Regions from separate parts of the Caballeronia sp. GAWG1-1 genome, predicted to be linked through region 2. Evidence: predicted binding sites of a transcription regulator. Region 2 holds the regulator's gene; each other region holds the start of a gene.
What was found. The regulator FliA, encoded in region 2, starts transcription of late flagellar genes. The targets are predictions, from matches to a motif close to CTAAAGTTTNNNNNNNNNNNGCCGNTA.
Positions count from the first base shown of each region.

Region 1: flgM (flagellar biosynthesis anti-sigma factor FlgM) is a predicted target of FliA. The motif match lies at 2,900-2,926, and genes of this name have one in related genera.
Region 3: motA (flagellar motor stator protein MotA) is a predicted target of FliA. The motif match lies at 2,572-2,598, and genes of this name have one in related genera.

Region 1 is NZ_JALQDB010000034.1:187,577-191,667, forward strand. It holds gene NCT03_RS24145 (MFS transporter) at 1-305, opposite strand, end outside; gene gcvA (transcriptional regulator GcvA) at 414-1,346, shown strand; gene NCT03_RS24155 (EAL domain-containing protein) at 1,436-2,212, shown strand; gene flgM (flagellar biosynthesis anti-sigma factor FlgM) at 2,565-2,870, opposite strand; gene NCT03_RS24165 (TetR/AcrR family transcriptional regulator) at 3,121-3,726, shown strand; gene NCT03_RS24170 (type 1 glutamine amidotransferase domain-containing protein) at 3,855-4,091, shown strand, end outside.
Region 2 is NZ_JALQDB010000023.1:75,525-79,615, reverse strand. It holds gene flhF (flagellar biosynthesis GTPase FlhF) at 1-1,211, shown strand, start outside; gene NCT03_RS13770 (MinD/ParA family ATP-binding protein) at 1,204-2,124, shown strand; gene NCT03_RS13765 (RNA polymerase sigma factor FliA) at 2,143-2,874, shown strand; gene NCT03_RS13760 (GGDEF domain-containing protein) at 2,969-4,063, opposite strand.
Region 3 is NZ_JALQDB010000028.1:191,071-195,161, forward strand. It holds gene NCT03_RS17205 (Nramp family divalent metal transporter) at 1-525, shown strand, start outside; gene motB (flagellar motor protein MotB) at 593-1,573, opposite strand; gene motA (flagellar motor stator protein MotA) at 1,607-2,476, opposite strand; gene NCT03_RS17220 (helix-turn-helix domain-containing protein) at 2,731-3,612, shown strand; gene NCT03_RS17225 (hypothetical protein) at 3,676-3,948, shown strand.

The DNA of each region.
Region 1 (4,091 bases), on a different contig from region 2:
TAGCCACCGGCTGCGAGCAACGTGCCGAGCGCAAGCGTCGCCCGGCTGCCAAGCCTTTGCGCCAGACGCCCGGCCGGTATCTGGAGACTCGCCATGGTTCCGGCATAGACGCCGCGCAGCATGGCGAGCGCGCCATACCCCAGACCGAAGTCCGCCTGCCACACCGGCAGCAACGCGTAGATCATGTCCGTGTAACCGTCGTGCAGCGCGTGTGCGACGCAGGACAGCCAAAGCACGCGCGAAGGTAGAAGCGCGGTCCGGTCGGTTTTAAGCAGAGAAGGCAAGGAAAACGGAATAAAGCGCATGAGTCTCCCGGACGACGGCGTGACGAGGCCTAAAAGACAATTTTATGACTCGAGGAAGGCGCCTTCAATTGACGTAAGATCGCGTCAATGGAGAGATAAAGTCACGCCATGGACGAACCACCAAATCTGGCGCAGGACCGGGACAGGCTGCCGCCGCTCAATGCGTTGCGCAATTTCGAGGCGGTCGCCCGGCATGGAAGCTTCGCCGCGGCGGCGGCCGACCTGCATGTCACTCATTGGGCGGTCGGCAAGCAAATACGGCTGCTCGAAGACTGGTTCGGCGTGCCGTTGTTCGAGCGGCGCGCGCGCGGCGTTCAGCTTACCGATGAAGGCGCGGCGCTCCTCAACGACGTGAGCAGCGCGTTCGAACGTCTCACACGCGGGGCAGCGCGCCTCAGGCACGACGAATTCACGCGCCGCGTGTCCGGCATCGTGCGCGTGAACGCGCTGGCAAGCTTCGCGTTGTGCTGGCTGCTGCCGCGTCTCGCCAACTTTCAGGCGCGCTTTCCCGATATCGACGTCAGGTTGTCGACCACGTCGCGCAAGTTGCGGTATATCGGCGATGCCTTCGATATCGGCATACGCTCGGGTCACGAACAAGGCGCGGGCGTCGTATCGCGCTCGTTGATGGCCGATGTGCGCCTGCCGGTGTGCAGCCCCGCGCTGCTGCGTCAGCGTCCCATAGCAAGCGTCGCGGATCTGCGTCATCACGCGCTGCTGCATTCCGCCAGCACGCGCACGAGTTGGTCGTCGTGGCTCAAGCAGGCGGGCGCGGCGGACTTGCGCGCGACCCGGCACGTCGAGTTCGAGCACACGTATCTTCAACTCGCTGCTGCAGCGGAGGGGCTCGGCGTGGCGCTCGCGTCGTTGCCGCTGATCGGACGCGATATCGCCGAAGGCCGACTCGTATGCCCGATCGCGGCGCCGGCGTGGCGCGCGCCCGATTACACACTGGCGATCAACGCAGACCGCGTCGGGGATGACGCCGTGGTTTCCTTCGAGAAGTGGATCATGGCGAGCGCGGGAGGTGCCGGAAGTTAAAGAAGCGCGTTCCATCGTCCGATATATTGAAGGCCGGCGCGCGATGGCAAGCGGTCGCTTCAAAGACCAACTTTTCAGACGAACGAAACATGATCAAAATTCACGAGGCGGGACAGCCGGCGAACGGCCCCGTTCGCTGCGGTGGCTGCAATAGCCCCGAAGTGGCGCAGATCGAAATGGCCTTTGCGTTTCAGCCTATCGTCGACGTGCAGTCGGGCAGTCCCTATGCCTACGAGGCGCTCGTACGCGGGCCGAATGGCGAATCGGCGGGTTCGGTGTTGTCGCAGGTCGACGACTCGAACCGTTATAACTTCGATCAGCGTTGCCGCACGACTGCAATCGAGCAGGCGGCAAGCATGGGGATGGACAGCTTTCTGTCGATTAACTTCATGCCGAACGCGGTTTATCAGCCTGCGGCATGCATTCGCAGTACCTTCGAGGCCGCCGAGAAACACGGCTTCCCGGTGAATAAGATCATCTTCGAAACCATCGAAGGTGAGAACATCATTAGCCGTTCGCATCTGGTGCAGATCTTCCGCGCGTATAAATCGTTCGGCTTTCAGACCGCGATCGACGATTTCGGCGCGGGTTATTCAGGGCTCACACTGCTCGCCGACTTTCAGCCGGACTTGATCAAGCTCGACATGGCATTGGTGCGCGACATCGACACCGACACCGTGCGTCAGCGGATCGTTGCCGGCGTCTTGAAGATTTGCAGTGATCTGGAAATTCGCGTGATCGCGGAAGGCATCGAGACGCAAGGCGAGCGCGATTTTCTGGAAGCAGCCGGCGTGAGCCTGATGCAAGGCTATTTGTTCGCCAAGCCCTCGTTTAAAGAGATGCCTGCGATTGCCAATGTGCGTTAATGCAGGGTGCCAAAATGTTGAAGGCCGTGCTTGGGACGTTGCTAATCGTTTTGGCGGGATGCGCGGTGCCTGGTGCGCCGGCATCGCCAGAGAATAGCGTTGGAGCCGAAGGGTCGGCCACCCAAGCTCCGGCATCGACTGATCATTCACATTCAGAGCGTGTCGAGGCGCCGCGCAGAAATCCGAAGATGTATGGGCCGCCAGGCGAGTGATTGGTGTCGGGCTCACTACGCGTCGGTCCGCTCGACTACGAATCTGCAGAATCGGCCATGCCATTTGAACGGGGCATTTGGTTTTGTCCCCCGACGCTTTGCGCTACGCCGCCCGCGCTCCATTCCCGCTTAACCACCCATCAACGCATCGTCGTCTTGAGCAAATCGCCTGCGGTGCTCAACATGCCGCTCGCAATCTTGCCCGAGTCGATCTTGTAGGTTCCATCACGCAGAGCCGCCTTGATCGATTCGACCTTCGCCGTGTCGATGTCCGCGCCGCCCGTGACTTGCATAGACGACAACGAGGACAACGTCACTTTCGAACTGGTTGCGTTGGTCGCGCTGGTTTGCTGCACGCCGCCCGTAGCCTGCACATCGCGTTTGCTTGCTACGCGAAAGGTGTCGGATTGGAGTGCGGCGGGCGTGTTGTTCGATTCGATCTTCATGGCTTCGGCTCCTTGTCTGTTGAGTTCTTTAACGGAGTGGGGCTTGAAATCTTTACCAAGCCCGGCGGCCTGCCGACACCCTCGCAACCTCGTCCAGCCCGCAAAGCCTTATCCAGTAAGCCTCCCGTGTATTTGCAACAAATTGAAACAAAGTGTGAGGAATCGCACATAGACCGGACTTGGCGTCTGCGAGGGCAAGAAATTTCTTAAAATACTAGACGACTGGTCTACTATAAGCTAAAGTCCACCCATGCCTACCGCAAACACATCAGAAACCGTCGACGTCCGCGAAAACATCATTACCGTCGGTCAACGGTTGATCGGCGCCAAAGGCTTTTCCGCCGTCGGCCTGAATGAGATTCTCACGGAAGCCGGCGTGCCGAAGGGCTCGTTCTATCATTATTTTGGCTCCAAGGATGCGTTCGGCGTGGCGCTCCTGGAACGCTATTTCGAGGACTACCTGAACGACCTCGACCAGACGCTAGCGCAGCCCGGACTGAGCATGGCGCAGCGGCTGACGAACTACTGGAGCATCTGGCAAGAAACCCAGTCCTTCTTCGATTGCCAGGGCAAATGTCTCGCGGTCAAGCTCGGCGCCGAAGTGGCGGACATGTCGGAGGCCATGCGCGCCACGCTGAAGCGCGGCACGGCGGGGATCGTTAGCCGTCTTGCAAGTGCAATCGAAATCGGTGTGGCGGAAGGCTCGCTTTCGATCGAAGGTGATCCGCAAAGCGTCGCGCAGAGCTTGTATCAACTGTGGCTCGGCGCCAGCATCATGGTGAAGATTGTTCGCAACACGCAGCCGTTTGAAGTGGCGACGACGACAACGCAGCAGATCTTGCGACTTGCTCCCTGACGAAGCAGGGAGCGAGGTGCCAGCACTTCTTTAGAGGTGCTTTTTTTGAAGCATTTACTAGACGACTGGTCTACTAACCCCATCAACCTTCTTTACGGTTTCGCCTTACTCACCCACGGAGATGCAACATGAAAGTGCTCATGGTTCTGACCTCGCATGACCAACTCGGCAACACGGGCCGCAAGACGGGTTTCTGGCTCGAAGAGCTGGCCGCACCCTACTACGCCTTCAGGGATGCGGGCGCGGAAATCGTGCTGGCATCGCCTAAAGGTGGTCAGCCGCCGCTCGACCCGAAGAGCAACGAGCCGGCCAATCAGACCGAGATGACACATCGTTTCGAAGCCGATTCGCAGGCTACCGCGCAG
Region 2 (4,091 bases):
AACCGGTTGCCGCCGCGCCTGCCGCACCCGCCGCGCAAGCGCACGCAAAGATCGAAACGCCCGACTGGGCGCGTGAAGCCGCGCAAGTCGCCGCACGCCGCGCCGCACAGAAGATCAACGCAGCACCGCAACCCGCCGACGAAGCGCCGGCCGCATCGGGCAATTTCGAAGGCTTGCCGGCTAATGCCGCAGCCGTCGTGACCGAAGCCATCCGCACGCGCATGGAGCAAGTCGTCAACGAAACGGTGATGAACGAACTCTCGTCGATGCGCGAGATGATGGAAGAGCACTTCTCGGGTTTGCTGTGGGGCGACCGCCAGCGCCGCAACCCGACCAACTCGGCCTTGACCAAGCGCCTCTTCGCCGCCGGTTTCTCCGCGCAACTCGTGCGCATGGTGATCGACAACATGCCGTCGATGGAGAACGTGGAAAACGCGCTCGAATGGGTGCAGCAAGTTCTCGAATCGAATCTGCCGGTGATGCCGAGCGAAGACGCGTTGATGGAACGCGGCGGCGTGTTCGCGCTGATGGGCCCGACGGGCGTCGGCAAGACGACGACCACGGCAAAGCTCGCGGCGCGCTGCGTGATGCGCTTCGGCGCCAGCAAGGTCGCGCTCCTGACGACGGACAGCTACCGGATCGGCGCGCATGAACAACTGCGCATCTTCGGCAAGATTCTCGGCGTCTCGGTGCACGCGGTAAAGGACGGCGCCGACCTGCAACTCGCGCTCTCCGAACTGCGCAACAAACATATCGTGCTGATCGACACGATCGGCATGAGCCAGCGCGATCGCACGGTCTCCGACCAGATCGCGATGCTGTGCGGCACGGGTCAGCCGGTGCAACGCTTGTTGCTGCTGAACGCCACGAGCCACGGCGACACGCTCAACGAAGTCGTGCAGGCCTACAAGAGTGCGCCGGACCAGCCGCCGCTCGCGGGCTGCATTCTGACCAAGCTCGACGAGGCGACCAACCTCGGCAGCGTGCTCGATACGGTCATCCGCTACAAGCTGCCGGTGCATTACGTATCGACCGGTCAGAAGGTGCCGGAGAACTTGTACGTCGCAACCAAGCGTTTCCTCATCAAGAGCGCGTTCTGCATTCCGCGCGATGGCTCGCCTTTCGTGCCGCAAGACGACGATGTGCCGGCGCTTCTGTCCGCACTGTCCGCACGCGCCACGACCGAACTGCATGGAGTCCATTTTGGATAAGTTCGTGCTCGATCAGGCTGAAGGCCTGAGAAGGCTGCTGACGCGCGCCAGTTCTCGCGTGGTGGCTGTAGTGGGCGGACCGGCGGGCATCGGTTGCACGTCGGCGGTAGTGAATCTCGGCGCGGCGTTGTCCGTGCATGGCAAGGATGTGCTCGTCATCGACGAGCGGCATAACGCGGGCTCGGTCAGCCGCATGGCGGGTGTGGATGGCGCGGGCGCGCTCTCGGCGGTGATGTCCGGCCGTCGCGAACTGCAGGATGTCGCGGTGCGCACGCCGATGGGTTTTTCGCTGATCGCCGCACCGCGCGATGAACGTATCAGCCACGACGCAGCGCAAGCACGCGCGCTGCTCGACGGCCCTGCGGACATCGTGCTGATCGATGCGCAACTCGATCGTAATGGCGCGCTCTCGTCGCTCGCGGCGCAGGCGCATGACTTTCTGATAGTGACGCGGGTAGCCGCGTCGGCGATCACCGAGGCGTATGCGTGCATGAAGCGCTTGCACTACGCCCACGCGATCGGCCAGTTCCGCGTGCTGATGAATCACGTGCAGGACGCAGCCGATGCAGCGGTCGCGTTCGACAACCTCTCGGGTGTCGCGAGCCGTTATCTGGCCGTGTCGCTCGTGCAGGCAGGGTATGTGTCCGAGGATGCGCGCGTCGCTCGGGCGAGGGAGCTCTCTCGGTGTGCGGTGGAAGCGTTTCCGGCTACGGCCGCGGCGCGCGACTACCGCTACATCGCAGCCGAGCTGCTGCACTGGCCGATGCGTCCCGCGCCGTTTTCGCGCGGCGACGAAGCGAGCCAGTACGACGCGCACATTCCGGTTGGCGAGTCTGGTGAAAGCGGACGGAAAGCGGCGCACCGAGCGGCGGCGTTTTCCGATCATGCAATGAGCAGCACGGCGTCGATGTGATATTGAAAGGTGAACAGGATGTATAACGCCCAAGGCAAACTCTCGCAGTCCGACGTGCTTACGAAATATGCGCCGCTCGTTCGCCGCCTCGGACTCCAGCTCGTCGCCAAAATGCCGGCGAGCGTCGATCTCGACGATCTGATCCAGGCCGGCATGATTGGCCTCCTCGATGCGGCTAGCCGCTACAAGGAAGATCAGGGCGCCCAGTTCGAAACCTACGCAAGTCAGCGTATTCGCGGCGCCATGCTCGACGAGTTGCGCGCCAACGACTGGTTGCCACGCAGCATGCGCAAGACATCGCGCGAAGTGGAGTCGGCGGTACACAAGGTGGAACAGAACCTTGGCCGTTCGGCCAGCGAGACCGAAGTCGCCGAGCACATGAAGATGCCGCTCGACGAGTATCAGTCGATGCTGCAGGACTTGCACGGCAGCCAGTTGATCTATTACGAAGACTTCGACCGCTCGGCGGACGACGAGCCGTTCCTCGACCGTTACTGCGTCGATCGTTCGGACCCGCTGTCGGCGCTTCTGGACGACAGTCTGCGCGGCGCGCTGATCGAAGCCATCGACAAGTTGCCGGAGCGCGAGAAGCTGCTCATGAGCTTGTACTACGAGAAGGGCCTCAACCTGCGCGAAATCGGCGCGGTGATGGAAGTGAGCGAGTCGCGCGTGTGCCAGTTGCATAGCCAGGCCGTGGCGCGTTTGCGTGCGAAGCTGCGGGAACAGTCGTGGACTAGCGTCGAGGCTTGAGTTCCGAGTTGTAGAGGCGCGCGAAGCCCCGAACCGGGGCCGCGCGCTTTTTGCTTTTGCCTTTGCAAAGGCGCTCGAATGCGCGCGGATGGGCTCAATGCATCTCGAAGTCGCGCGCCTCGGCGAACACCGTCTTGCCTTCGCCGAGACTCTTTGCGCGATACATCGCGCGATCGGCGGCTCTCAGCACGGCGGTGATATCGGCGTCATGCGCTTCTGCCGCGCTCGACAGCAAGCAGGCGCCGATACTCGCCGATACGCTCACTGGCCGCTCCTGCACCAGCGTGAGGTCGGCGAGCGCCGAATGGATGCCATCGGTGAGCGTGAGCACCGCGCTGCGATCGCGCATGTTGCGCGCGAGCACGACGAACTCGTCGCCGCCCAGCCGCGCGATGGTGTCGGTCTTGCGCATGCGCCGTGCAAGCAATTGCGCGAACGACTGCAACAGCACGTCGCCGACCGCGTGACCGTAGGTATCGTTCACGCCCTTGAAGCCGTCGAGATCGATCAGTAGCAGTGCGCTGGTATTCGCGTCGGCGGCTTCGGGCGCGGACATCGCGCGATTCACGGTTTGTTCGAGCGCGTAACGGTTATAGAGGCCCGTGAGCGGGTCCGTCGATGCCTGCCGCGCCAGCACGCGATTCGCGCTGCCAAGCCTGTCGACCAGCACGCTCAGATACACCGACGCGCCCAGCACGCTCAGCGCGAGCCCGAGCGCGGCGGCGCGGTTTGCCACCCACCACGGTTGCCACAACGCCAGCGCGACGATCGCGACGAGCGCCATCGCGCACGAAATGGCGAGCGTGCGCTTGCCGTAGCGGCATCCCGAGCCGATCAGAAACCAGAACACCACCCACAGCAGCGGCAAGGCGAGCGTGCCGCAGAGAAAGAGCATGGCGCCGAGCAACGCCTGATCGAGGATAGTGGTGATGACGAGCCGGACGTTGGACAGCGCCATCATCCGGCTGACGAGCAATAGTGTGATTGCACCGTAGGACACGTAGAGCGCGATCAACCGCGTGATCAGCGACGCGTTGGCCGAAGGGTGCCGCCACGCATACACCGCATAAGCCAGCAGAACTGCCGCTCCCATCCCGATACGCAGCATGGCTTGCTCGCGTTCGGGATTCCGGTTGCCGGACCATGCGAAGGCATAGGCCCGGCGTGCCGGTTGATGCGCCTGCTCCATACTGAACCCCTGGTGGTGATTTCTTGCT
Region 3 (4,091 bases), on a different contig from region 2:
CTCATCAACGCGGCAATTCTGATTCTCGCGGCATCGGCGTTTCATGCGACAGGGCATACGCAAGTCACCGAGATCGAAGATGCCTACAAGCTGCTGGCGCCTATCGTCGGCACCGGGCTGGCCGCGGTTCTATTCGCGGTGACGCTATTCGCTTCGGGACAAAGCTCGACGTTTACCGGCACCATCGCGGGCCAAGTCATCATGGAAGGCTTCCTGCACTTGAAGATTCCGTGCTATCAGCGGCGTTTCATCACGCGTGCGCTCGCGCTCGTGCCCGCGCTGATCGGCGTGTATGCGATGGGCAACGGCGCGGTCGGCAAGCTGCTGGTCGCGAGTCAGGTCGTGCTGAGCCTGCAATTGCCGTTTGCATTGTGGCCGCTCATTCGCATGACGAGCGATCGGACGCTGATGGGCGAGTTCGCCAATGCCATGACCACGAAGCTGCTGGCGTGGCTCTTGTTCGTCGTGATCAGCGTGGCGAATGTGTGGCTCGTCGTGCAGACCGTGAGCGACTGGCTTTCCTGAGCGCATGAAAGAAAGCGCCATGCACGCGTGATTTGTGCATGGCGCATCTGTCGATGTAGCCTGGAGGTTACTTGACCACCGCTGCCGGTGCGGTCGATTTCGCCGCCACGGCCGCCGGAATCGCGGTTTCGGGAGGCAAGGTCTGATCCACCGTCGTGCGGCCGCCATCGCGGAAGAATGCCTGTTCCGCAGCCTTGTTCAGCACGAGAATACTGATACGGCGATTGGTCGGTTCGTCGGCAACGTCCTTATTGAGCGGCAGCGCATCGGCGAGACCGCGCACCTGAAGAATCTTGCTTTCCTTCATGCCGCCGCTGACCAGCGCCCGGCGCGCGGAGTTGGCACGCTCGCTCGACAGCTCCCAGTTCGAGTAACCCGTTTGATTGCCGGAGTAGGGCACGGCGTCCGTGTGACCGGCGATAGACACGCGGTTATCGACGTCATTCAACGACGCGCCGATATTCGTGAGAATCGTCGTCACGTAGCTTTCGAGCTTGAAGCTGCCCGACGCGAACATGGGCCGCTTGAGCGAATCGACAATCTCGATACGCAAGCCTTCGCTCGTGATCGCGATCCGAATCTGATCCTTGAACGCTTTCAGTGCAGGCGTCTGTTCGATCAGCGCTTGCAGCTTCTGCTTCAGTTGCTGCAGGCGCTGCATGTCGTCCGCGGCGACGGCGGCACGCGCGATTTGCGGCGGCACTGGCTGCGTCTGGCTCTTCTTGCCTTCGCCGGGACGCGTGCTCGACAGATCGCGTCCGCCGCCCGGAATCACGCTCGTGTGCGCGGATGCGCCGCCGTCGTTGCCGAAGAGCGCGGAAAGCGGTGTGTTGAAGTAATCCTCGATGCCTTCCTTGTCGTACTTCGACGTGGAGCCCAGCAGCCACATCAAGAGAAAGAAGGCCATCATCGCGGTGACGAAGTCGGCGTAGGCAATCTTCCATGCGCCGCCATGATGACCGTGTCCGTGCGCCTTCTTCTTGCGGCGCACGATGATGGTCGGCGCGAGCACGGATTGCAGCGGATCGCGTGAAGGTTTCTCAGCCATGAACGTGTTTTCCGGTAATGAGCGCGAGCGGCTTTAAGCGGACTTCGGCATCTTGGTGGCGCGCACGGCGTCGTCCAGTTCCTTGAAACTCGGACGGTCCGCCGTGAAGAGCACCTTGCGGCCGAACTCGACGGCGATGGTCGGCGCGTAGCCGTTCATCGACGCGAGCAACACGGACTTCACGCACTGGAACGGCTTGGCTTCGGCCGCGCCCTTTGCGTTGAGCAAGTCAGCGAGCGGTCCGAAGAAACCGTATGCGAGCAGAATGCCGAGGAAGGTTCCGACGAGCGCACCCGCGATCATCTCGCCGAGCACGGCGGGCGCGGCGCCGACCGAGCCCATGGTGTGCACCACGCCCATCACCGCCGCGACGATACCGAACGCCGGCAAGCCGTCCGCCATCTTCTGAATTGCGTTGCCGGCAATCGCGCTTTCGGTGTGATGCGTTTCGAGTTCTTCGTCCATCAGGTCCTGCATTTCCATCGCGTTGACGTTGCCTGCGGACATCATGCGCAGATAGTCGACGATGAATTCGAGCAGATGATGATCGTTCATCACGTGTTCGTACTTCTGGAACACGGGGCTGGCTTCGGGAGCATCGACGTCGGCTTCGAGCGCCATCATCCCTTCCTTGCGGGCCTTTTGCAGCAGCTCATAGAGCAGCGCGATCAGCGCAAGGTATTTCTCTTTCGTGTAGGCGCCGCCCTTAAAGGCCTTCGGCAGACCTTGCAAGGTCTTCTTGAGCGTTGCGGTCGGATTGGACACGACGAACGCGCCGATTGCCGCCCCGAAAATACACAGCAACTCGAACGGCTGAACCAGCGCCGCCAGATGCCCGCCGACGCCGATAAAACTCCCGATCACCGAACCGATGACCACTACCCAACCGATAATGACAAACATGATCTCTCCGCAAGAAGTCAGGGCGTCGCGAGCACTGCGAGCTCGACATGAGACACGCACGGCACGCGAAACTTTATTGGCTTGTTGATGGCTTTTAACGGCGCGGACCACCCGAGATTTAGGGTTACGCGCGCAAAGATTTCTGCGCAATGGTTTGCGAGGTAAATGTTACGACGGCATTCGGCGCAACTTTGACCGGTCATTACGCGTCAGGTAATGGATCGCGGATGGACGAATCGACTAACATCGGCGGCATGAATTCGACTCTTGCGTTCGTTGCATCGAGTGTTGCGCCGCCCGCGACGGTCGGCGCGCTGTTGCGTGAATGGCGCCAGAAACGGCGCATGAGCCAGCTCGACCTGGCTGGCGACGCCGATGTATCGACGCGTCATTTGAGCTTTATCGAATCAGGGCGATCGTTGCCGAGCCGCGAGATGCTCATGCGCCTGGCCGAGCAACTCGATGTGCCGCTGCGCGAGCGCAATACGCTCCTGATGGCGGCGGGTTATGCGCCGCTATATCGCGAACGCCCGTTCGCCGATCCGCAACTCGATGCCGCGCGCCGTGCCGTCGAACTCGTGCTCAAGGGACACGAGCCGTATCCGGCGTTGGCCGTCGATCGTCACTGGACGATGATCGCTGGCAACGCCGCCGTGTCGGCGCTGGTTGCGCTCGCGGCGGATGCGTCGCTACTCGCGCCGCCCGTGAACGTGCTGCGCTTGTCGCTGCATCCACAGGGCTTGGCTCACGCAATCGAGAACTGGCACGAATGGCGCGGGCATCTACTGGCGCGTGTGCGTCGGCAGATCGAGGTTTCTGGAGACGCCACGCTCGCCGCGCTGCTCGTGGAACTTGAGGCGTATCCAACGCCGCCGCATGCCGGCAAGGCGAGGAGTGCCGAACTCGATCCCGTGGTCGTGCCGCTGCGCCTTTTGACGCCGCACGGCACACTGTCGTTTCTGAGCACGACGACGGTATTCGGCACGCCGGTGGACATCACGCTATCCGAGTTGGCAATCGAGGCCTTTTTTCCCGCCGACGAATTTACGGCTACCGCGCTCGCGGAGATGTCGTTGCGCTCACGGCCATCAGCTTACAAAATTGAACCTGACGACGCGGCGCGAATCAATGAATGAGCACCCGGCGTTTTAGCGAAGCGGCTAACCATGGCTTTTGTCCAACCAACGCGGAAGACAGCGATGATTCAAACATTCGAACAAGTAATCGGCGGGCAAAGCATGCAGTTCTGCGCGAGTATCGCGGACGGCGGCGGTCCCCGGCGCGTCATCATCAGCCGGGCGGATTCGGCGGAATCGCTCGTGATCGTGGAGGCGGGCGGCATTATCGGTGCCATCAAAGCGGAAGTCGAGGCGCCGGATACGTTCGTCGCGGATGCCATGAAGCGGGCGCAGGAGGAAGGCTTGATCGAGCGCGCCCTGCAGACGGGTGCCGTGCAAACTACGAATTTGTAATTCTGGTTTGAACGGCAACGACGCCCGCGCGGCGATCTTCGGTCGCGCGGGCGTTGTGCTTTCTGTGTTTGGATGATAGTGCTAGCCACATAGCGCGCTGCTTAGGCTCCTGGCCTGCCGTCTCTGCGGTCAGTTAGGCGTGA